Regions from separate parts of the Shewanella sp. SR43-8 genome, predicted to be linked through region 2. Evidence: predicted binding sites of a transcription regulator. Region 2 holds the regulator's gene; the other holds the start of a gene.

Region 1 (11,092 bases), on a different contig from region 2:
AGTGGTGGATTCAGGCATATGGTTTTCAAATCGGATACCCAAGTTCAGCTGGCTACAATGATAGAATTGGTGTTCCTAGAACTACTTCTGGTTTAAGTCCATATATAAGAGGGAGATTATATGGTTTGCTTGAGGTTGAACTAGCACGCTGGTCAACTCAAACTTGGCCTTTTTATAAAGATTTTAATAATCAACAACACCTTGCATTACGAAGCTCAACAGGTGGTGTAAGTACATTTCTAAATCTAGTGGAGTGGTAATATATGGCTACTCTAGGTTTGTTTTCTATATTACCTACGATTCAACAAGTGCCTGTTGGATTAATCGAAATCGATACTGACCCTGATGCAGAAATAATTTTGATTATTTCAAGAGAATCATCAGAGGTTTTATTTGCTGGGGTAGCAATGTCATTGACAAAAGTTGTCATGCCGATTGAGTACGCAACAAAGAATGAGCTTTTGGTGATGATTTTAGATAATGACAAGCAGTACAACGCAGCTGTTTTAGATGGCGTTAGAGCATCAGTTATAAACTTGTCTGAGACTTAAATATGATTGAATTACGCTTTAGTCAGCCATGGCCTAATGCCACCTCACCAATAACGATTCGGTTCATTGGTGAGGTGGTACCAGAGCCGCCAATCCGTCCACCATCTTTGGGTATTGATTTAGGCGTAACTTGGCAACCGCCATTACTCGCTGCCAATGATTATCAACTCACAAGCGCTAGTGAACGCATTGGTAATCAAGTTAATTTAGGTGTGTTATCAAATGCTGCAACCGACTTCTATGTAATATTGCCATGGCAAAGTAAACCACTAACCCAGAATCAAACCACAATATCTTATTCGGCTAATCCATTAACTGAGTTAACCATAAACTGGCAATGGTTTGTTGCGCCTGGTGTTGAGCAATATTTTACATTGGAGTGGTTGGTACCGAATCAACACATCACCGTTATGTCTGTCGATTGGCAAGTGGCACCAAGGCTAAATACGCTGCAGGCTGATATCAATTGGTGTGATGGCGCACCATTAGTTAATGATATCACCACCGCTTACAGCTATGGCAATGTTAGACTAATTCAGCCAAGCATTGCTTGGGGCCCACATACCGCCAGTTGGATTTGTTCAACTCGCTATCGACCTCCTACGGGTAAGGTGACGATTCGGTTTAGCGAACCTTGGTCAAGTTCAAGCAGTCCATTGCTGCTGCGTTTTACCGCATCAGCAAACTATTGCTACTTTGACGACGGTGGCGGTTTAGTTGACGCCAACCCAAGCTTACCCAGCCTTGATTTTGAAACCCCCATTGAACCACAACTGCGCAGGTATTATTTAATGCAGCCAACCATTACGTGTGTGCGTGTGTCTGATGACGTACCGATTGTGATTAGCAATATCAGTATCAGCCGCAGCCGTGGCCAGTGGGCCAGTTCGGTGAGTATCGATTTTTCAAGTCGCATCGATGCCAGCCGTGCTGAAAACCAACTGCTTAAAGTCGGCATTAACGGCTATGAGTTCTTTACCTTGGTTGAACAAACCAGTGTAAGCAAAGTGTTTGGTAACGAAACCTATCGTGGAACAGGCCGCAGCCGCAGCGCCGAACTTGCTACGCCATATGTATTGCCGATCAGTTATACCAATGCAACATCACGCAGTTTTGCGGGTTTACTTAATGACATGCTGCAATTCACTGGTTGGACAATCGCGCTTAATGGCATCGTTGATTTTAACGTACCTGCAGGCGCGTTTAGCGTTGGCAATAAATCGCCCATCGATGCAGTGCAAGAAGCTGTTGCTCAATTGGGTTGCATGTTGCTATCGAATGATGAAACCAAAGCGTTAACCGTGGTTCCACGTTGGCCAACAGTACCGTGGTTAATGGAAGGTGTAACACCAGACTTAACCGTGCATGATGCGGTGATCACCAGTTACAGCGAGTCAAAAGAAATCGGTACCGAGTGTAATGTGGTTTGGCTTCGTGGTGAGCAGCAGGGCATTAGCGCAAAAGTAAAACGCGCTGGAACTGCAGGTAACATCGCAACCGATGACATAAGTGCTCAATTGATTGTTGATAATCAAGCTGCACGAACAGCCGGTACCAACGCACTGGCCGACACGGGCAACAAGCTTAATATCAATATGAGCTTACCGATTATGGCCGACTTACCACCTGCAACACCTGGTATGTTGATTGGTATTCGTGAAGGTGTCGATGTGTTCAAAGGTACGTGCGACTCGGTGACGATCAATGCATCGGTTAGCGATACAGGCGACATCGATGTAGAGCAAACCATCACCGTCGTTCGTCACGTTGCATAAGCTGTTGTATCAAAATCAGCATAAGGAGTCGTAATGTTAAAGCAGTTACAACAAAGCCTAAGCGCCCCGCGAACTATCATGACGATTAACGCGGTAAACACCGACGGCACCGTCACCGCCAGCACTGCCAGTAATCATACTCAACGAGTTATCGGTTCTGGTAGTGTTGGCGATCACATCTATGTTCAAGACGGCAGGGTGCTAGGGACAGCCCCTGCATTGGCGTTTGTAGAGATAGAGGTTTAGGACATTGCTTTATTTATCAACTCATTCAAACAAGGATTATTTCACCGTGTATATAAATTGCAAAATTTACAAAATAGCATACACTTTAACTGTGTTTTTATACAGTGTTGTTGTCTATGAAAGTTATTCCAATCTATGCTCGTGCCGGCATTACAGGATTTGAAAGCCCTGCGGCTGAGTACTTACAACAATCGCTGCAGCTTGATGAAATATTGATTGAACATCCAAGTGCCACCTTAATTGTTCAAGCCGAAGGTGATTCTATGCAAGGTGTTGGTATTTTTGATGGTGACATATTGGTTGTTGATAGGGATTTAACGGTTAAAAATCATGATATTGTCGTAGCGTATTTTAATGGTGAATTTGTTTGTAAGATACTAGACTTAAAAAATCGCCGACTACTTTCAGCAAATGAAGATAACAAACCGGTTTCGATCACATGCAACGAAATGTTTACCGTAGAAGGTGTAGTCTCTAAGTCGATACGCTGTCACTATCCATCAAAATTTTTCGGTTAGCGTTTACTGCTCAACAGCACTAATGAATAAGGATATCATTAATGAAACCATTGGCTTATTACTTGGAAAAGTATGACTGTAAACCCAAACGATTAATGCTTTACATCATCATCACGGCTCCACTTTCGTATTTTGGTACTATAGCGTTCTATTATTTTCAGACTGAGTGTGCTGATGATCTTCCAGAGCTAATACTGAGAGATGTTAGTAAGATGACACCAGCCGAGTTGGATGGTTATGAAGTGTGGTTCGACGAAGAGTTGAATCAGTGGTGTATGTTCGAGATACAGATCTAATATGAAACTAATTATACAAATAGCACTTGGTATTCTTTTGGCTTTTTCTGTTATGGGGTTAGGTTTTATGGCTTTTACGGCTTATCTTGAGCATGAAGCCAAATTGCAAATTCAAGAAGCCTTAATGGAAATTAAAGCAAAACAGGCTATCCAGCTTCGTAATGTTCAACTATCCAAGCAAGAAAAAATTGAGCAGCATAAGCAAGAAATCATTGCCGAACGAAACAGAAAACAACGAGCAATCAAAAAAGCTGAAGATGAAAAGTTCAAGCAGGAAGCTTGGTTAAAAATTTATAAGCCGCGCCCTGACTGTGAGACCTACACCAGCGACGAACACATGGTTGCATGTGTCGAATACCGAAGTGAACAACGCAGAAAGTTTGAAGCGGCTTATAGAAAACTAAACATCAATTAAGCTAATAGCGATAGTAATTAGTACTGATTGTGTTGCGGGTCGCGAGGTTTTAGAAATGAAATAGGGTGGTTTGAGACAAGCGACACATTAGAAAACCTTATTATGAAAATAACGTAAGTTGTAATTGTAGAGCTGAGGGTTTGACCGGAGTTTGACCGGAGTTTGACCGGATTAATAAAATTCACGTTTTGTATTTAGACACAAAAAAGCCTGTAAACAGTTGATGTATACAGGCTTTTTTATTTTAGATTTGGTCGGTATGAGAGGATTCGAACCTCCGACCCCTGACACCCCATGACAGTGCGCTACCGGGCTGCGCTACATACCGAGTTTTTAGTACTTTATCACACTAGCGGTCAATAGTTAGTATCAAGCTGGTTGGTAAAGTATCACTTAGTGCGCCTAATGGCTTTGGGGTAACTCAGCTGAGTTCACTAAGCGGGTAAGCACTTTATCAACAGTAATTAACGAGTGCAAGCAGTTAGTTAAGCGCTATTTATCGATTGACTATAAACTGCCCAATTACGATAACGAATATTGGATAAGCGGCTAGAATATAGCCTTTTGCATAAGCGTTGCTCATGGATATAGGTCGATATTGACTTAGATGCTGAAGGTAATATTTATTGTATTACCTTCAGCACTTTTGAAGCATAACTTACACCAATGAATGGTACTTTGGTTGGTTTATTGGTTGTATAGCCTTCTGCCTTCGCGCATCACTTGAATGAGTTCAGGTGCACTCATTTTTTTATCTAAGCGATTTTTGTAGTCCAAATCATAGATACGGTACTTGCCGAAGCGATCTAACACGGTAATTTCAGATTTTTGATAGATAGCAAAACGGCGACTATCTCCAATGTAGACCCAGGTTTCATTATTAGGCTCTAGCAAGCTTCGTCCCGAGCTGTAATCAGTACTTGGGTTTGTGCAGCCTAAGACATGGCTTAGCAAGGTTGGTGCTATACCATAATGGCTAGTGCGGTAATTGACTTTATTACCACTGCTGTTTGGCCAATGAATGATCAGTGGCACTTCAACGTTACCGGGTGATAAATCGCTGCGTGCATCACTGGCGTTACTGGTGAAGACTTGACCGTATGTGCCGGTAATAAGCACCACAGTGTCATCACTGACATTATTGAGTAACGTAGCGAGTTGCTGGTCAATAAAGTTAAGCGACTGACGATATTGGTTAAACAATACTTTCTGTGCTGGCTTTAATGGCATTTGCGGTTTTACGGTTTGCACGCCTAAAAAACCAACAGGAGTATCGTAGTCTTTCGGTGCAGTCAGATTGACTAAGCTGAACCAAGGTTGTGTTTGATTCTGTTGCCATTGATTGACTGCGCTAATGGTATTGATGTCGGCATCTGCACTGCCATTTTGACTTTCGCTGATGTGCATGGTCATGCCGTTAAACATTGCGCTATTGGCAGCGTATTGTTCATTTTCGGGGGCAAACATGGCTAATTGATAACCTTGCTGCTTAAGGATGTTGGTTAAGATTGGGCTAGTACTGTCAAACTCTTTGCGGTCACTATAATTACCTTGTAGACCATACATGAGAGTAAACATACTGGTTTCAAAGTCAGAACCACCAGCATAGTGATTCGTAAAACGCTGATTTTGGATTCGATATTGGCTTAAAAACGGCATAGTGACGTTATCGACCATGTCTGCTCGAAGGCTGTCTATGGTGATCAGCATAATATTAGGTTGGCTATCAGCACTGCATTGCATCGGATTGATGGGGTAGCTTAACTTTCGCGATTTAGTGTTGCGTGATTCTGTTGACTGCATGCTGCTGTCAATGCCGTGATTTTCCATAAACGATCGCGCTGTTGCTGGGTATGACACTGGATAAGCGTCATCAAAACGAGTGACTTCAGTCATGTTAGTGGCATCGGCCCAAATATGAAATAAATGGCTGCTGACGAAACAAATTCCGACAAACAATACCACTTTATTACCCCATTGTTTTTTCTGGATTTTGTCGATGCGTTTCCACAAATAATTGGCCGCGGTAAGTTCAACAATCACAATGACGATAGGGGTGACTATGTATGAGGTACTGTGCAATAGCGCGTTGAGGTCTTGCCAAGCTAAATCAAAGGCAAAAGGACTTAAATGAATACCATAGTCGTCATAAATAATGGTGTCATACAGTAGGGCATATAATCCAATTGAGGCAATAAATGCAGCAAAACCGCGTAAAATTTTAGAGTAAGGTAGGAGTAAGGTAATCGGGAAGATAAAAACTAAGTAACCGATAAAAGCCAAAAAAGTAAAATGGCCAATGGTACTGATAGTAAGATATGCCCAGCCAATAATGGATTCTGGATAGCCGACACTGCCGATATACCGAGCGCCAATTAACATCGCCAATATGCCATTAAAGAAGGCAAACCAGTGACCCCAATTAACTAAGCGTGACACTTTATCACGCGTCATTTGCTGCTTTTTGCGCTCGATCATGTTAACTCGTATTCCTACGTTATTATCACGGCTTTTTTTCAGTGTAACTGATTGTTAGCATTCGTGATAAATTTTATTTAGTCGTTACTTAATCGACTGTGTTAAAGCTTTGGCAAATTGCTCTGCTACTTTTTGACGAGACTCATTTGGGACTTTTTTGTCAAGCAAATGGGTCACGCAGTTACCTAGTACCATCAGGCTTAAATCGGTAGGTGCTTGATGCTTTGCTAGCACAGCAAGCAGCTCACTGATAAGTGCCTCAACTTGAGTGTTTGTGTATTTAGATTGAATTGCCATAGTCAGAAAACTTCAATAAAGAATGAATTAGCTGCACATAATAACGGATTTAGCCGGCGCTCGCCTCAAGTTTTATTCGCTCTATGTGAGGAATATCGTAAACCCTTGTTCGATTTATACGGTTGGTCTGATATCATTCTTTTTAAAATTATCATCTGTGACTGACTAGGATTAACAAGGCTTATGGGCATTAGTATTGAGCAAGCAATTATTCACGAAATATCTCAAGACAGTCAGGGGCAAATGCGTTGTCGTTTACGCCCGCAACCGTTGTTGAATACTCACGCCGTTGAAACCATGTTAGAAGAGTTACATCAGACCTATTCGGGCAAAGCGGGAAAAGGTTTTGGCTTTTTTGGTACCCATGACGATGATGGCGAAGCCAATAGTGCATTTTCTGATGCTCTGACAGGCTATCGCAAAGGCGATTTAGGCTTTGTAGAATTTAGCGGCCAAGCAAGCCAACTATTGCAGCAAGAATTGTCTAAGTACGACTTTAGCCAAGGCGGATTTTTATTGATGTCTTGCTATACCAGTATGACAAGCGACTATTTATTTGTGGCGTTATTAAGCGCTAAGTCGTCGATGACAGTCTTAGATGACATGGAATTGTCGCAAAATAATCACTTAGATTTAAACAATATTCAACTGGCCGCCCGCATTGATTTAACTGAGTGGCAGGCCGATAAAAGCTCGCGTAAATATATTTCGTTTATTCGTGGTCGTGCGGGCCGTAAAGTTGCCGACTTCTTTTTAGATTTTATGGGCTGTGTTGAAGGGGTTAACATCAAAGCGCAAAACAAAACCTTGATCCATGCGGTTGAAGACTTTGTTGCGGGCAGCGAGTTAACCAAAGATGAACGTCAAGAGTGCCGTAACAAGGTCTTTGACTATTGTTCTGAGCGCGCGGGCTCTGGTGATGTGATTGAAGTTAAAGATTTAGCTGACGAGTTAGCTGATTCCGGCATGGATTCATTTTATGATTTCGCCTGTGGTGGCAGTTATGAGTTGGATGATGAGTTTCCGGCAGATAAAGCCAGTTTACGCAGTTTGAAGAAGTTTTCAGGCACTGGCGGTGGAGTAACATTGAGTTTTGATGGTGGCCATTTAGGTGAACGGGTTATTTATGATCCTATTTCTGACACTATTTTGATAAAAGGTGTGCCGGCCAATTTGAAAGATCAATTGGATCGTCGTTTAAAAGGTGAGTAACTTAAGCTGAACTCAAGCTGAGCTAACTCAATCTGCGTAGTGTGTTGCTATAGCGTCCTATCTGGGCGCTTTTTTATGTGTGCTGAAAACATTAATGAAGGTTTAGCGCGTGTTATGCTGTTGTGAGTTAGCAGCTGAAGTCACTTTATGTGATGTTACACATTGGTTTTTTATGGGAATGTTATGTTGAATATCGTGATCGTTGACGCGAATATTAATGATGAAAATAGCCATTTTTTACATCAGTATCCAGATAATTAAATAGCCTAAGTGGCGCTTAATTCAGCACAGTCTAGTCTAGACTTATCTCATGTCTTATTTCACGAATGATGTCTCTGGTACGATCTTTGGCGCAGTTGAATATTTTACTTTTCATTCATTTGTAGTTGAGTAAACTAGCGCCACTTTTTGAGTGTTTTTTGTTTGTTGTGCTTTATAGCCTAATGAACTTTGGGGGAGCGATGATTACTGCATACGCCTATCAAAATAGAGAGTTAATCACCACCGAATTGAAAGTGGGCGATAAAGTGCCCGAATCGACCTTATGGTTAGATTTATTGAAACCCGATGACGAAGAACGTCAGTGGTTGAGCTTGTTTTCAGCTGAAGAAGTACCCGACGAAGAAGATATTAAAGAAATTGAGGCATCAGCACGTTTTTATCAAAACCAAGATGGTTTACATATTAACTCGTTGTTTCCTCAACGGGTGAGTTCAGATGTGCGTGCAGTGAACGTGTCGTTCAACCTACGTGAAAATTTTTTGCTGACAATGCGTGAGGAAGACGTTGGTCTTATCCGTTTATTGCGTAACTACTTGCGTTTAGGTCGTTTAGATATTACCACCCCACAAGGGTTATTATTAGAGTTATTTACCCTAAAAGTAGATTATCTATCTGACTTAATTGAAGATGTTTACAGTGTATTAGAAAATGTTAGCGAGCAAGTGTTTAATGATGAAGAGCTTGATGACGTATTTAAACTGATCACCTTGCAAGAAGACTCTAACGGTAAAATTCGATTAAGTTTATTGGATACCCAGCGCTCCTTGCGTTATATGCAACGTTATTATCGTGATCGTTTGTCGGATGAAAACTTGAAGGATATTCGAGAGATGTTATCGGATATTGAATCATTGATGCCACACAGCCAATTTATTTTCGACAAGTTACAATTCTTGCTTGATGCAGCGATGGGATTCAGTGGCTTGCAACAAAACAAAATTATTAAGATATTTTCGGTATCGGCGGTGGTTTTTTTACCTCCCACGCTCATTGCCAGTAGTTATGGGATGAATTTTCATATTATGCCTGAACTCGATTGGCGATTTGGCTATCCCATGGCGGTCGGATTAATGCTTGCCAGCGCAGCGGGAACTTACTTTTTCTTTAAACGAAAAGGCTGGTTATAACCGCAAATTGCGCTATAAGAAAGCCATCAATTGTTGCCAATTGATGGCTTTTTTGTTTCTCAACAAGGGTGTATCAATTTGTGAATAAGGTCGTTGAATTTTATCATTATTGACATGACGACAACCCAAAAACAGTGTCATTTAGCTGGCTAGCTTTGACCGATACCTAAGCTGATTTGTTCTCGAGGATTTAGGTATTTATGAATTTTCTCTGGCAATGCGGCGGCAGGTAAACTACGGACAATGGTGAGGCCTTCTTGTTGTAAACTAATGATAGGCGCCAAATCTTTAGGTACTAACTGATCGTATACCACAATATTAGGACACAATAAGTGTTGTAAGTTTACTGACATCACCAAGGCAAATTGGCCACTGGATAACTCGATAATACTTCCAGGAGGATAAACACCTAATAGTTTGATTAGTTTACTAATATACTCAGCATTTAGTTTATTTTTATAATTTTTATATAATAAACCTAAAGCGATACTGGGCGGCTTAGGTTTGATTTGATTAGTACCATTACATAGATTGTCATATTCATTGATCACCGCGATCAATTGCGACAACTTGTCTATCTTGTCTGCTTTAAGGCCTTGTGGATAACCACTCCCATCTAAAAATTCGTGATGATTAGCAATTAATGGTTTAGCCTCTTCTGGGAAATTATCTGCAAGTTTGAGAAAGTTAATGCTCATTAAAGGGTGTTGTTTAATAAAGTTTTCTTCTGGTGTGGTCAGAGGTACCCGCTTATTGAGAATATTACTTGGAATTTTGAGCTTACCTATATCGTGAAATAGCGCCCCTATACCAATAGTCTCCACCTCTTGGCGATTCCAGCCCAGCTCTTTTGCCATCAGCATACACAGCATGGAGACGTTAAGTGAATGATGGTAAATATGTTCATCATTTTTAGCATCGGCCATTAAATGCAAGGCTAAGTTATCACTGTTGAGTAGCATGGTGGTCATGTTACTAATGAGATCTTTAGCCTCGATAACCGAGTTAAGAGGTCTGCTGCCGATTTTAGCGACCATGGAATGCATCATTGACACTGAACGATTAAATTGTTGTTCGGTTTTCTTTAAATCGCGTTTGAGTTTTTGTTGTTCATCTATCTGCGCTGATTTTTGACTGAGCATTTGCTCTTTACGTGCATCGAGTGTTTGCTGGTCAGGTGCTGTAACGTCAGCCGTGTCAGATGTTACCGGTTCAATGTCGCTTTTATCAGGATCGAAAAAAACATCCTTTAGCCCTAATCCTTTGATGAGCTCTATTTGTACTGTGTCTTTAATTTTAAAACTGCTGAACAAAAAAGGATGGTCTTTCCAAGAAATAGGCAAGCGGATAAAAGTACCCACTTCTAATTGATCTACAGATATTTTTTGATTTTTTTTCATATTCAATCGATAGTTACTTTGAAGAACAAAGAGGTATGTTGTGCATTGCGCTTTACAGATGCTTTATAGGCATGGCAGCATACTACTATACATTTATTAACAATAGTTACTCCCTATGGATTTTATTGAAGTATATCCCAATGCGATAAGTAATGACCTATGTGATCGTTTAATGGCAGCATTTAATGCTCATCCGAGTGTGGGGCCTGGTCATACTGGTTTTGGCATTGATACCGACAAAAAGCGCAGTCGTGACTTAATGTTAGACGCTTTTGATGATTTAGCTGAATTGAAAAAGGAGCTATTAGCGGCAACATTCACTCACATTAGTGATTATTTCACCCAATACTCATTAACCCTAATGGGGGCCGTGTCAGTGCAAGTTGCTGATGAAAATGGTCAAGCTCAAACCCTGACCCCTGATAATTTTGAAACACTAGGTCGGCCAAGGGCTGCAGCGTTAACTAAGTACTTGTACCGCAGTGGTAGTATCAA
Region 2 (11,092 bases):
ATATTCTGTCGAAGATGTCGTTTGATATATTGAACCATACTTGGCAATAATTTCTTCTAATTCGTTGTAGTTTTTCAAGAACTCTTCGAGGCTTCCTTTGATCGTTTCCTCTCTAGCAGGGTCTACTTGATTCTGAAGTTTTCTGCTCTCTCTTTCAATTCGCTTGGGAGATATGACTTCAAAAATGAAGTAGGTGACGGCCAGTAAGGTGGTTACAAATGCTGACTGTGCTGAATTTATAATTATCGTGCTAAGTGTTGTTCCTGTGCTTTCGTATGATATGGCTAGATTTGAGAGTAGTAGTGTTACAACTGAGGATAAAGTTACAAAAACTAGTAAGGTAAAATACCTATTTTTTAGGCTCTCTACAGCCTCGACTAAAGTTTCATCCTCTAGCTCTTCACGACTAAGCTCATTACGGAAAAATATAAAACCTGTGAGAGTTAACCCGTAGACCCCAGCTAGTACTTGGGCTGAAGTTGAAAACAGATAAAGAATTTGGTTTTCGTTCAATACCAATATTGGATTGCTTGTGCCTACATAGCTTGTAATTACCGCCAAGGCACCAAAGGCAATGCAGAAAGAGCTGATTATTCTTGATGGTGCCCAAAAGTTTTGCATTTGAATCCTAACGCTGTTTTAAGCGGCAAATTGCAGTTGGCTAAAAATAAGTGAGGCACGAACAAAAAGCCCACTGTAATTTGTCCGACTTGAAAACCCTTGTTAGGTGTTTTGTGGGTACATATGGAATGACCAATATTGCATAGCTTCAAACTCTTGCTCTTTCCAGTGTTGTCCGCAACAATCACATATTAATTTACTAACTCTTTTTTGATGCTCATCTCTATAAGATTCACTCTCGCTAAAATGACAGCCTTTTTTTTCCATTTGGTCTTTGGTAGTTCCCTTAGGTCTGTTAGATAACTCTATGAAAAGACACTTACAATGTAAATCATTTATTGCTATTTGTAATAAATTAGCTTTCCAAAATTCTTCCCAAGTTAGTTTATCTTTTTTAAATTCATCTAAAAGAATAATTTCTCGATTTGAAATCTTACACAGATCTTTTAACCATCTTTTTTGACGACCATTAAAATCCATTCTGCAACCTCTAAAAAAACACCTAACGCTTTGCTAATTGGCTGCCGCAGCGCAGCGTAGGCAGTCCAGTGGAGGCCACGCTTTTTGTGGCCGGAACGAAATTAAGCAACTTGTTATAAACCGCCTACTCAATACTGACAACTTGATATTTTGCTCCAAAACCATTATCACGCTCCAGTTCTCGAAGTGTTAATACCACATCATTTAGATCCTGTTTTAACAAAGCATGTCGACCATAAATTACTTTAAATGAAGTGCTAGATTCAGTTCCTACGATTACTTTTTTAACATCCGCGTTGAACAAATAAAAAGTCGACCAAGTCGAGCAATCATTTTCACCAAAGCATAATTTTCCAGATTCCTTTTCGGTATCTAAAAGGAACTCTAGATCAGCCTTCACTTTGATTTCGTTTGCTGCGAACACAAAACAAGGTAAAAGCAAAAAAGTGAAGATTAATAATTTTTTCATAAAGGCTTATAACGCCCCAAGCAGGGGATTTTATGAGTGTTTTTCAGCGAGTGAAATTCCCGCTGACTTGGCTTGTTAACTGCTTTTGCAAATACCATGAATTTCCTTTGTATCAACTGACTTTTGCACTTGAGACCAGTTTTGACCGTCATAATAATTAACGACTACGCCATGCTTATATACATGAATCGTAATATCGTCTGATTTATAAAAATAACCAGGAGCAGCAGTTGCTACATAGTTTTGCCAATTTGAGTTATTCAGTTGTAACCATTTAGTAAGCTGAGCATATTCAACTGAATCCTTGTTGACCTTTCCGTTGCATGTAACCCAAGAATCAGGATGATAAACGGTAAAATCTATATCTTTTGAGCGGTCAAACCACAAAAGCAATGCGCCAACTATGACCACTCCTCCAATAAGAACATATGCAATTACTTTCAGAAACTTGACCATGCTAATCCATGCAGTTAACAGCGTATTAACGAGAATTCCGATAAACATCCTGAGAAGCTCACCAAAACACAACATCCAAATGGCTTTAATTATTAATGATTTTAGTAACTTATCAGCTTAAATAATCCAAATCAATCACCTTTTAGTCTAGGCAAAAGCAAGAATTTAGATAATTGAGAATAATACAAACTCGTTATGCAGAGCAGATATGTTAACAAATATCAAAATAGTGCTTTCATAAACTAGCGATAACTATGTTCGAGCAAAGTTTAAATTGGATGTTCTCTAACAAGCTTTGGGGCAAAGACGTGTTTCAAGGTGGCCTAGTGAATGACCGTAAATTGCACAGAATTACTAAATCTCTACTACGTTCTACCCCTGATAATGTTAAAATCTCCGCATCAGAATTACCGAGAAACTCAATGTTTATCCATCATGTTAACGGCATCGACTGGCTAGTGATCACAGCTTTTGAAGAACTGAAAACTATGTTTATCGAAGAAGCCGGTACGATACCCTCTTGCTTCTCTACCGCCAGCGAATTGAACCTGGTTGATCAAGCAAAGCGAACTTATAGATATTTGCCTACTCTCAGCGGCGTAATCACCGATATCGGCACATATCAAAGACAGGGTAACGAAGAAGATTTGGACCCACAACTTGCCTGCTTAGTTGAGGGGCGTGGTCGGGTATTTATCTATCACGGCGGCTTTGTAGCTTTTGTGGATGACGAGCAAACCTTTATTACCCGAATAGACTGAAAATTATTCAGTAAGTTGAAATCGGCGAATTGGCATCCCTAGCAAGGAATGGGACAAAACCAGGTTAGCTGTTAACTTAACATTCGTAGCAAATGAAGCTAAATCGAAGAGATAGAATGACCCAGTATAGATGCGCCTGAGGGTATCGAAAACAGGGATGTTTTCGTTAAGCGGCCATGGATGGCGCAAAGCGTCCCGAAGCAGTATCTGCACATAAGCCCACTGCAGGTGATTAACTGCATTGAAGGTACAAGCTTCAAACCCATTTAACCAACACCCACTCAGCTAAACACCACTAAACCAAACATAAAAATGCCAAACCTTCATTCGAAAGCCTACAAACTTTGGGGGCAAAACCAAGTTAGTTTTTAACTTAACATTCGTACCAAATGAAGCTAAATCGAAGAGATAGAATGACCCAGTGAAGATGCGACTGAGGGTATCGAAAACAGGGACGTTTTCGTTAAGCGGCCATGGATGGTGCAAAGCGTCCCGAAGCAGTATCTACACATCAGCTCACTGCAGGTGATTAACTGCATTGAAGGTACAAGCTTCAAACCCATTTAACCAACACCCACTCAGCTAAACACCACTAAACCAGACATAAAAATGCCAAACCTTCATTCGAAGGCCTACAAAATTTAGGCACAACGAGTTCGTTTTCTTGACTTAGAAACGGACAAAAGTAAGTCAACACTAAGCCGCTCTATCACATCTTTGTAATCGCGACATTCGCTATCCTGTAGCACACTTGCAGCAGGTAGTGAGTAGCAATTAAATCATGTGATCAATCAAACTTAACCGAACCAAATAAGTTGAGTTAATCAATATCTCACTTACGTTGTTGTAATATGAGTTGCTTTTCACGAGCAAGCATTACCATGCGAAACATGCCCCAAGCCATAATCACAGCACCTAAAAGCAACATGACATTAACAATGACAGCTTGGTTAGCGAGTATAGGTAAAAAATCTTGGTCAAATCCGGCAACTAAACCGTAAATTCCGAGACCAAACAACAGTGCTCCAGGGAAATCAATTAAGGCGACTATCATCATACTGCGATGAATTCTAGCCAACTCAGCTTGGGTGTTATTCTGTGTCATTTGCTCATCCTTGCCTAAATACACTTAATGAGTATCTATTACAGATACCACGATTATGCCCAAAATAGCGCTTTGCAATTGAAGTATCAGCGTCATCAACGGCAACATAAACCATCCAATTGACGGATATGGTTATTGCTATCATGCCAGCAAATAGCTTATTGACCAACATACCATTGGTTGTTAAATATCAGCCAGAATAGCCACAAACAAAAAAGCCTTCAAACGAAGACTTTCTGAATAATTATGATTCGATTATAACAAGTTGTGGTTATTTAAATACCGGTAAGATATCTGCCATTGCCAGTAAGTGACATGTTGCGGTCACTATCCCAAACAACACCACAAGCACAATCAGTGGCGTTCCGCCTGGCACCTTAAAGCCGACATAATGGGGGTACTGCTGCCTCACTTTATAAGCCAGCAAAGCTGGAACAATCACAGCCCATATGGTGGCTGCAAGTGCAGCAAAACCAATGGCGAGGATAAACCCATTCGGAAACAGCAAGCCCAATATTGTTGGCGGGATAAACGTAACCGCTGCAGTTTTAATCCGTCCGGTGCGCGAATCATCAAAACCAAATAGATCTGCAAGGTAGTCAAACAGACCTAATGTGACACCTAAAAATGATGATGCCACGGCAAGATTGGCAAACAGGGTCAACATGCTATCAAGCCATTGGCTGGCAATAACCCCTGACAACGCTGCAACTAACACCCCAATATTACCGCCTTGGGCAATAACATCGGCAAACTGGCTGCGCTGAATATTACCCATAGTTGCCACTAACCAACACACATAAATCACTAATGCGATTGTGGTTCCGCTAATGATAGCCTTAACAATGGTTTTAGCATCTTTACCGTAATATTTAACTAAACTGGGTACGTTACCGTGATAACCAAAACTGGCTAAGCCAAAAGGAATCGCAGCGAGCAGATAAGGTAAGTAACGCGACTCACCATCGGGTGATACCAGTTTCACGGTATCGATATCGATCAATAAATTACCAATGGCCAAGAAGAAGGTAATGACCATGCCACCAAGCATGATGGTGGTAATGCGATCAACCGCTTTAGTACTGACAAATACCACTAGCGCCAGCACCACGGCAAACACTAACCCTGCCACACTCTGAGGTAGACTGACACCCAATGCCGATAAACTGTGATTAACAATCGATCCGCCACCACTGATATAGGCATAAGTTAAAATGTACAACACAAAGGCTATAGAGACGCCGTTAATGACTCGCCAAAACTGCCCTAGGGTTACTCGAGTTAAGGTATCGAAACTGTCACCGGGTTCAAAATGCAAGTTAGCTTCTAATAACAGCAAACCCGACATTAGCATGCAAAACCAGACGCCGAGCAACATCGCTATTGAGTAACCAAACCACATCCCTGCACCAACAACTGGCAAGGAAAACATTCCCGCACCCACTGTAGTGCCAGCAATGATCATCGCCCCACCCAATACTGACTTACCACTAGTGCGATGCTTGGCCGCATTCATATGGTTTGCCATTATTGTCCGTGCTCCGCATCCACACTGTCTACTATGGTTTGTTTCACTGACGAACTCAGTAACTTGTTGGCATGATCTCGAATTCTGATCACTTCGTCACGATGTTCAACACTGCATAAGTAACCTAGTTCTTTTAACTTAACACTCAAGGTGTTATACAGTTTTTTGTCATAAAACTCTGGAGCGGTAATCCCGTGAAGTGCGCCTAGTCGTTGGGCCAACAAGTGACTGTCGGTTTCAAGAGCAGAACGTTCAAGCTCAGGCTTTATCGCCAGTAAATTAAAGATAATGGCATAACGCTGCAAGGTCTCACTGATCGTTTCAGCCAGAAGTAATACTTGGGTAATATGACGAGGCGTGATGACAAAGTTATCATTGTCGCTCAACAAACCTTGCTCAAGCATAAAGTCTAAAACGCCATCAACATATTTAGGCACATCATCAATGCCCATAAATAACTCTGCTTTCAACAATGGATAAAAATCCATCACGATGGCATGAATGCGCGCGCGATCGCAGTCATCATAGCGCAATAAACAACTGGCAATTAATGACGGTATCGCCATTACATGAATAATATTATTACGGTAATAACTCATGGTGATGGCAATTTTTTCATCAACAGAAATAATCTCACCAATAGAATCTTTGGTACTAACAAACTTATTTAACGACAAACAATGATCAACAATCGACTTACCATCACCCTCGGCGACCGATGCGTAATCGGTATAAGGTACGGTTTTCAATAAGGCTAAATACAGATCAAGTTGGCGTTCTAACTGACTTCTTTCTAATGCATTTTGCTCTGAGGCTAATAACACTAAACTGGTTAATGTTACCGAGCTCGCGGCGGCAGCACCGTTAATATTGGTCATCACGCGGTTAGCGAGTAAATTAACCGATGGAGTAAACCACGATGGTTTTTGATCAGGCTCTTTCGCCAGTTCGCTACGCCATTCTGGCGCTTGTTGATTTAAGAAGTGCTGTAAGTTAATCGGCTCACCAAAATTAACATAACCTTGGCCAAAGTTGCCGAGTTTACGCAGCGCACCAAATAACTGCCAAACAGATTCTTTTTTCTTTTTCTTGCCGCTTAACTCTTTGTGATAAGTGGCCACTTCCATCACATGATCATAACCTAAATACACTGGCACTAACGTCACTGGGCGCTCTATGCCGCGAAGTACACTGTTTATGGTCATTGCCAACATGCCGGTTTTAGGCGCAAGTAAACGCCCTGTACGCGAACGCCCACCTTCGGTGAAATACTCAACCGAATAACCTTTAGCAAATAACTGATCTAAATACTCACGAAATACTGCGGTATACAGTTTATTACCATTAAAGCTGCGGCGGATGAAGAATGCTCCACCACGGCGGAACATTGGCCCTGCAGGCCAAAAGTTCAAGTTAATACCGGCCGCAATATGCGGCGGAACCATACCCTGATAATACAAAATGTATGACAGCAACAAGTAATCCATATGGCTGCGATGACAAGGCACATAGACAATTTCATGGCCATCATGGTGAAGCTGTCTTACCTGTTCAGCACCTTTGATATTGATACCGCTATATAATTTATTCCATAACCAAGTGAGAAAACGCTCGGCAATGCGCACTAAACTATCTGAATAGTCTGCGGCAATTTCATCGAGGTATTCAATCGCAGTTTCACGAGCTTTTTCAGGAGATACTTTTTTGTTGACTGCTTCTTCTTCAATAGCCTTTTTAATTGAATCTGACTTTAATAAAGAGGCAAATAGCATTTGACGATTAGGTAATTGTGGCCCTGTCATAACTTTACGTTGGCGACGGAAATGTACTCGCGCGACACGAGTTAATTTATGCGCAATTCTTTTGTCTGTACCATGCTCATCAGCCATATGGCGCAGCGATAACGCATTAGAAAACTGCACAAAATTATGTCGCCCTAAAAATAAAATCATCAGCCACTTACGTAACCAAGTTGGGTTTTCTCTTTCAAAAACAGCCGCTGTCATGCTGTCTTCTTCCTTACCAGGAGTACGTCCCCAATAAAGACAAACTGGCACTAATTGAATATCAAGGTCAGCATTCTCACTATGAAGCGATAATAAACGGGTAAAATAATTAAGGAACTTCTCACCACTTTCACGTTTACCAAATAGAGGTTTACGCCCCTCTAAACACACCACTCGAGGCACTCTTAAACCATCAAGCTGTAACGGCTCATAAGGACTTGGCATACCAAATCCTTCAGTGATTTCGCTCAAGGCGGCAATATCACTAATAGATTCCGTTTTCATCAAATAAACCAAGGGCTTGGTCGGATCTATATTGAGGTCATCAAACGGATCATGGGGCACCACAATGGTCTGTACCATCCATTTCTGAACCCATTTTAATGCTTGTAAAAATATTGAATCTGGTTTTGACATGGTTATTTTCGCAACATAAGCCATTGTAATATTGTCGTATAGGATACCAGAAACCACCCTGCTTACACTATCTGGCCGACTTATCTTTACGTGTAAGCTCTCACTTTAAGACATAGTGCAAGATAAAACATATATAATAACTAATAAAAACATTTATTTAAGTTACAAAAAGCCAATAAAACACAAAAAATAGTTGGTTAATACTTGCACGAACACAAACACTGTATATAATGACAGTCACTGTATAAAAAGACAGGAATCATCATGAGACCGTTAACGCCGCGCCAAGCAGAAATATTAGACTTAATTAAAAACAATATCGCCGAAACAGGTATGCCACCCACTCGTGCTGAAATTGCGAAACGTCTTGGCTTTAAAAGTGCTAATGCTGCCGAAGAGCATTTAAAAGCATTAGCCAAAAAAGGCTTTATCGAGATCATGCCTGGAACCTCTCGAGGTATTCGCTTACCTCATGAAGAACAGATTGAAACCGGTTTGCCTCTGATTGGACAAGTTGCAGCTGGTGAGCCTATTTTGGCTCAAGAACACGTTGAACAGTATTATCAAGTCGACCCGAGCATGTTTAAACCTGCCGCAGACTTTCTGTTGCGCGTTCGTGGTGACAGCATGAAGAACATCGGTATTTTAGAAGGCGATTTACTCGCGGTTCATAAAATGCAACAAGCACGTAATGGCCAAGTTGTAGTAGCGCGTGTTGATGATGACGTCACCGTAAAACGATTTGAACAAAAAGGTAATGTGATTTATCTGCACGCAGAAAATGACGATTACACCCCGATTAAAGTTGATTTAAGTTGCCAAAGCCTAACCATCGAAGGGCTTGCCGTTGGCGTTATCCGTAATGGAGATTGGTTATGAACAAACTAATGGGCATCGCGCCACGTCACCCAGGCTTATGGGTAGATTTAGCTGAAACAGAATTGCATGGCAACCAAACCATTCGCACATTACAAACAGTCACCCAAGGTGAAGCTGAGTTGAGCCAGTTGTGTAGTCAACTCGCCACATTGAGCCAACAAGGTCGATGGATTGTGTTAATTAGCCCACCACACATTGGCTATAAACATATGCTGGCAAATGCTGGCGTGAGAATGGACCGTATTTTACTGGTGCACACTAAAGACGAAGTCGAAACCTTATGGGCGATGGAAAAAGCGCTTACCAGTGGAACATCAAGTGCTGTCGTCACTTGGACAAGCTCACTTGACGCTCGTGATAGTCGTCGATTAGAAATTGTGGCTAAAAGTGCACGGGCTTTAGGTGTGGTAATTGAGGATGTGAATGCTCACTTACCTCACAAACATCAACTTGTTAGCCCTACATTAATAAATGGAACAAGTAATTTTTGCTCATTTCACTAAGCATTAACCCTTACTTACCAAGCCCTGTATTGAATTCAGGGCTTTTTTTCATCTTTTTTCAGTCAATTAGCCAACAAAGTGATCTTGATCAATGTTTAATCTACAGCTAATGTTGTTCCCAAGGATGAAATATTATTCATCTTTAATTGGACGTGAATGACAGTGATTAAGATTACTTTCAGACAAATGAGCCAACTCAATATTGATAAGTTCTGTAGTAGGTACAAGCGTGGTGCACCGCTAATAATAAAACCGTAAACAACCTGTTTACTGCCACCAAGGTACTTTGAGGTCATCAAACTTTTTTCGGGAACCGAAAAGTTTGCATAGAGCAGAGAATTACTGTGTGACTTTTCTTTGTAATTGCTATTTGCAATGAACAGAGGAGCAGTCTTGTGAAGCAATGGTGGTATTGTTTACTGGTGGTGTTTATAGCACTTCCGCTTGGGGCATCAGAAATGTCCCTCAACATGACTCAAGGCGTGACAGATATCAGTGGTAAGGTTTATGGCCTCCACATGACGATACTTTATATCTGTTGTGCCATTGGGTTAGTGGTGTTTGGGATCATGATTTATTCAATGATTTACCATCGCAAATCAAAAGGCGCTGTTGCGGCAAATTTTCACGAAAGTACTAAAGTGGAAATAGCTTGGACCGTCATTCCTTTCATCATCTTAATCGCCATGGCTATTCCAGCCACTAAAACCTTAATTGCCATGGAAGATCCCAGCAATGCGGATCTCACCATCAAAATTACTGGGTCGCAGTGGAAATGGCATTACAGCTATTTTGATAAAGACATCGAATTTTACAGCACATTATCGACCCCCAGAGATCAAATCGATGGCATAGAGACTAAAGGAGAGCATTATCTTCTTGAAGTCGATAAACCACTCGTACTGCCCATTAACCAAAAAGTGCGTTTTTTAATGACATCAGATGATGTGATCCACTCATGGTGGGTTCCGGCTTTTGCGGTTAAAAAAGATGCCAATCCAGGCTTTATTAATGAAGCATGGACCCGCATTGATAAGCCCGGAATTTATCGTGGCCAATGTGCCGAATTGTGCGGTAAAGACCATGGATTTATGCCAATTGTGGTGCAAGCATTATCAGAGACAGATTTTGATAATTGGTTAGTAGAGCAAAAGCAACTGGCCAGTAATGCCGCTGCTGCGGCGGCTGCATCACTGTCACAAACCTTATCTCTTGAAGAGTTAACCACCCAAGGCGAACAGATCTATCTTGCTCGTTGCGCCGCTTGTCACCAACCTAATGGTGCGGGCCTTCCAGGTGTATTCCCATCACTAATTGGCAGTCCTATCATAAAAGGCCCTGTTGCAGGTCACCTCAACATCGTCTTAAACGGTAAACTAGGAACCGCAATGCAAGCCTTTGCCAAGCAACTTACCGCCCAAGAGATTGCCGCAGTGATTACCTTTGAGCGTAATGCTTGGGGCAATAATACCGGTGATGTTGTTCAAGCTGCTGATGTGAGTAATTTCTCTGGCGGCAATGAAGCAAGTACTGAAGCAAATAAGACTGAAAGCACAATGGCCGCAACAGCAACTGAGAGCACCAATACTGCGACAGAAAAAGCGACTCAGGCTCTTGAAACCATCGCAAAGGCTGTAACACCAGAGGTTGTTGCCATTGAAGATCTGCCGACCTTAACCTTGGAGCAATTAATCACAGAAGGTGAGCAGGTTTATGCCACCACTTGCGCCGCATGTCATCAAGCCTCTGGTGCTGGTTTGCCAGGCGCTTTCCCTTCACTTATTGGCAGCCCTGTGGTTACCGGACCGGTTAGCGGACATATCGATATCGTTATGCACGGTAAAGCAGGCACCGCGATGCAGGCATT

Evidence for each region. The regulator LexA, encoded in region 2, represses DNA repair genes until DNA is damaged. The targets are predictions, from matches to a motif close to TACTGTATNNNNATACAGTA.
Region 1: a site for LexA is predicted at 2,660-2,679, ahead of H5114_RS03325 (LexA family transcriptional regulator). Genes of this name have one in related genera too.

The regions. Positions count from the first base shown of each region.
Region 1 covers NZ_JACJDX010000002.1:192,680-203,771, forward strand. The annotation lists gene H5114_RS03305 (hypothetical protein) at 1-260, shown strand, start outside; gene H5114_RS03310 (hypothetical protein) at 264-551, shown strand; gene H5114_RS03315 (hypothetical protein) at 554-2,326, shown strand; gene H5114_RS03320 (hypothetical protein) at 2,360-2,572, shown strand; gene H5114_RS03325 (LexA family transcriptional regulator) at 2,689-3,090, shown strand; gene H5114_RS03330 (hypothetical protein) at 3,388-3,801, shown strand; tRNA gene H5114_RS03335 (tRNA-Pro) at 4,053-4,129, opposite strand; gene H5114_RS03340 (DUF3413 domain-containing protein) at 4,489-6,279, opposite strand; gene H5114_RS03345 (YejL family protein) at 6,364-6,576, opposite strand; gene yejK (nucleoid-associated protein YejK) at 6,760-7,788, shown strand; gene corA (magnesium/cobalt transporter CorA) at 8,250-9,197, shown strand; gene H5114_RS03360 (DUF3391 domain-containing protein) at 9,347-10,597, opposite strand; gene H5114_RS03365 (2OG-Fe(II) oxygenase) at 10,713-11,092, shown strand, end outside.
Region 2 covers NZ_JACJDX010000008.1:91,959-103,050, reverse strand. The annotation lists gene H5114_RS11830 (hypothetical protein) at 1-621, opposite strand, end outside; gene H5114_RS11825 (hypothetical protein) at 724-1,101, opposite strand; gene H5114_RS11820 (hypothetical protein) at 1,226-1,570, opposite strand; gene H5114_RS11815 (hypothetical protein) at 1,646-2,026, opposite strand; gene H5114_RS11810 (cytosolic protein) at 2,449-2,787, shown strand; gene H5114_RS11805 (hypothetical protein) at 3,620-3,892, opposite strand; gene mtr (tryptophan permease) at 4,164-5,420, opposite strand; gene plsB (glycerol-3-phosphate 1-O-acyltransferase PlsB) at 5,420-7,843, opposite strand; gene lexA (transcriptional repressor LexA) at 8,108-8,722, shown strand; gene H5114_RS11785 (cell division inhibitor SulA) at 8,719-9,225, shown strand; gene coxB (cytochrome c oxidase subunit II) at 9,621-11,092, shown strand, end outside.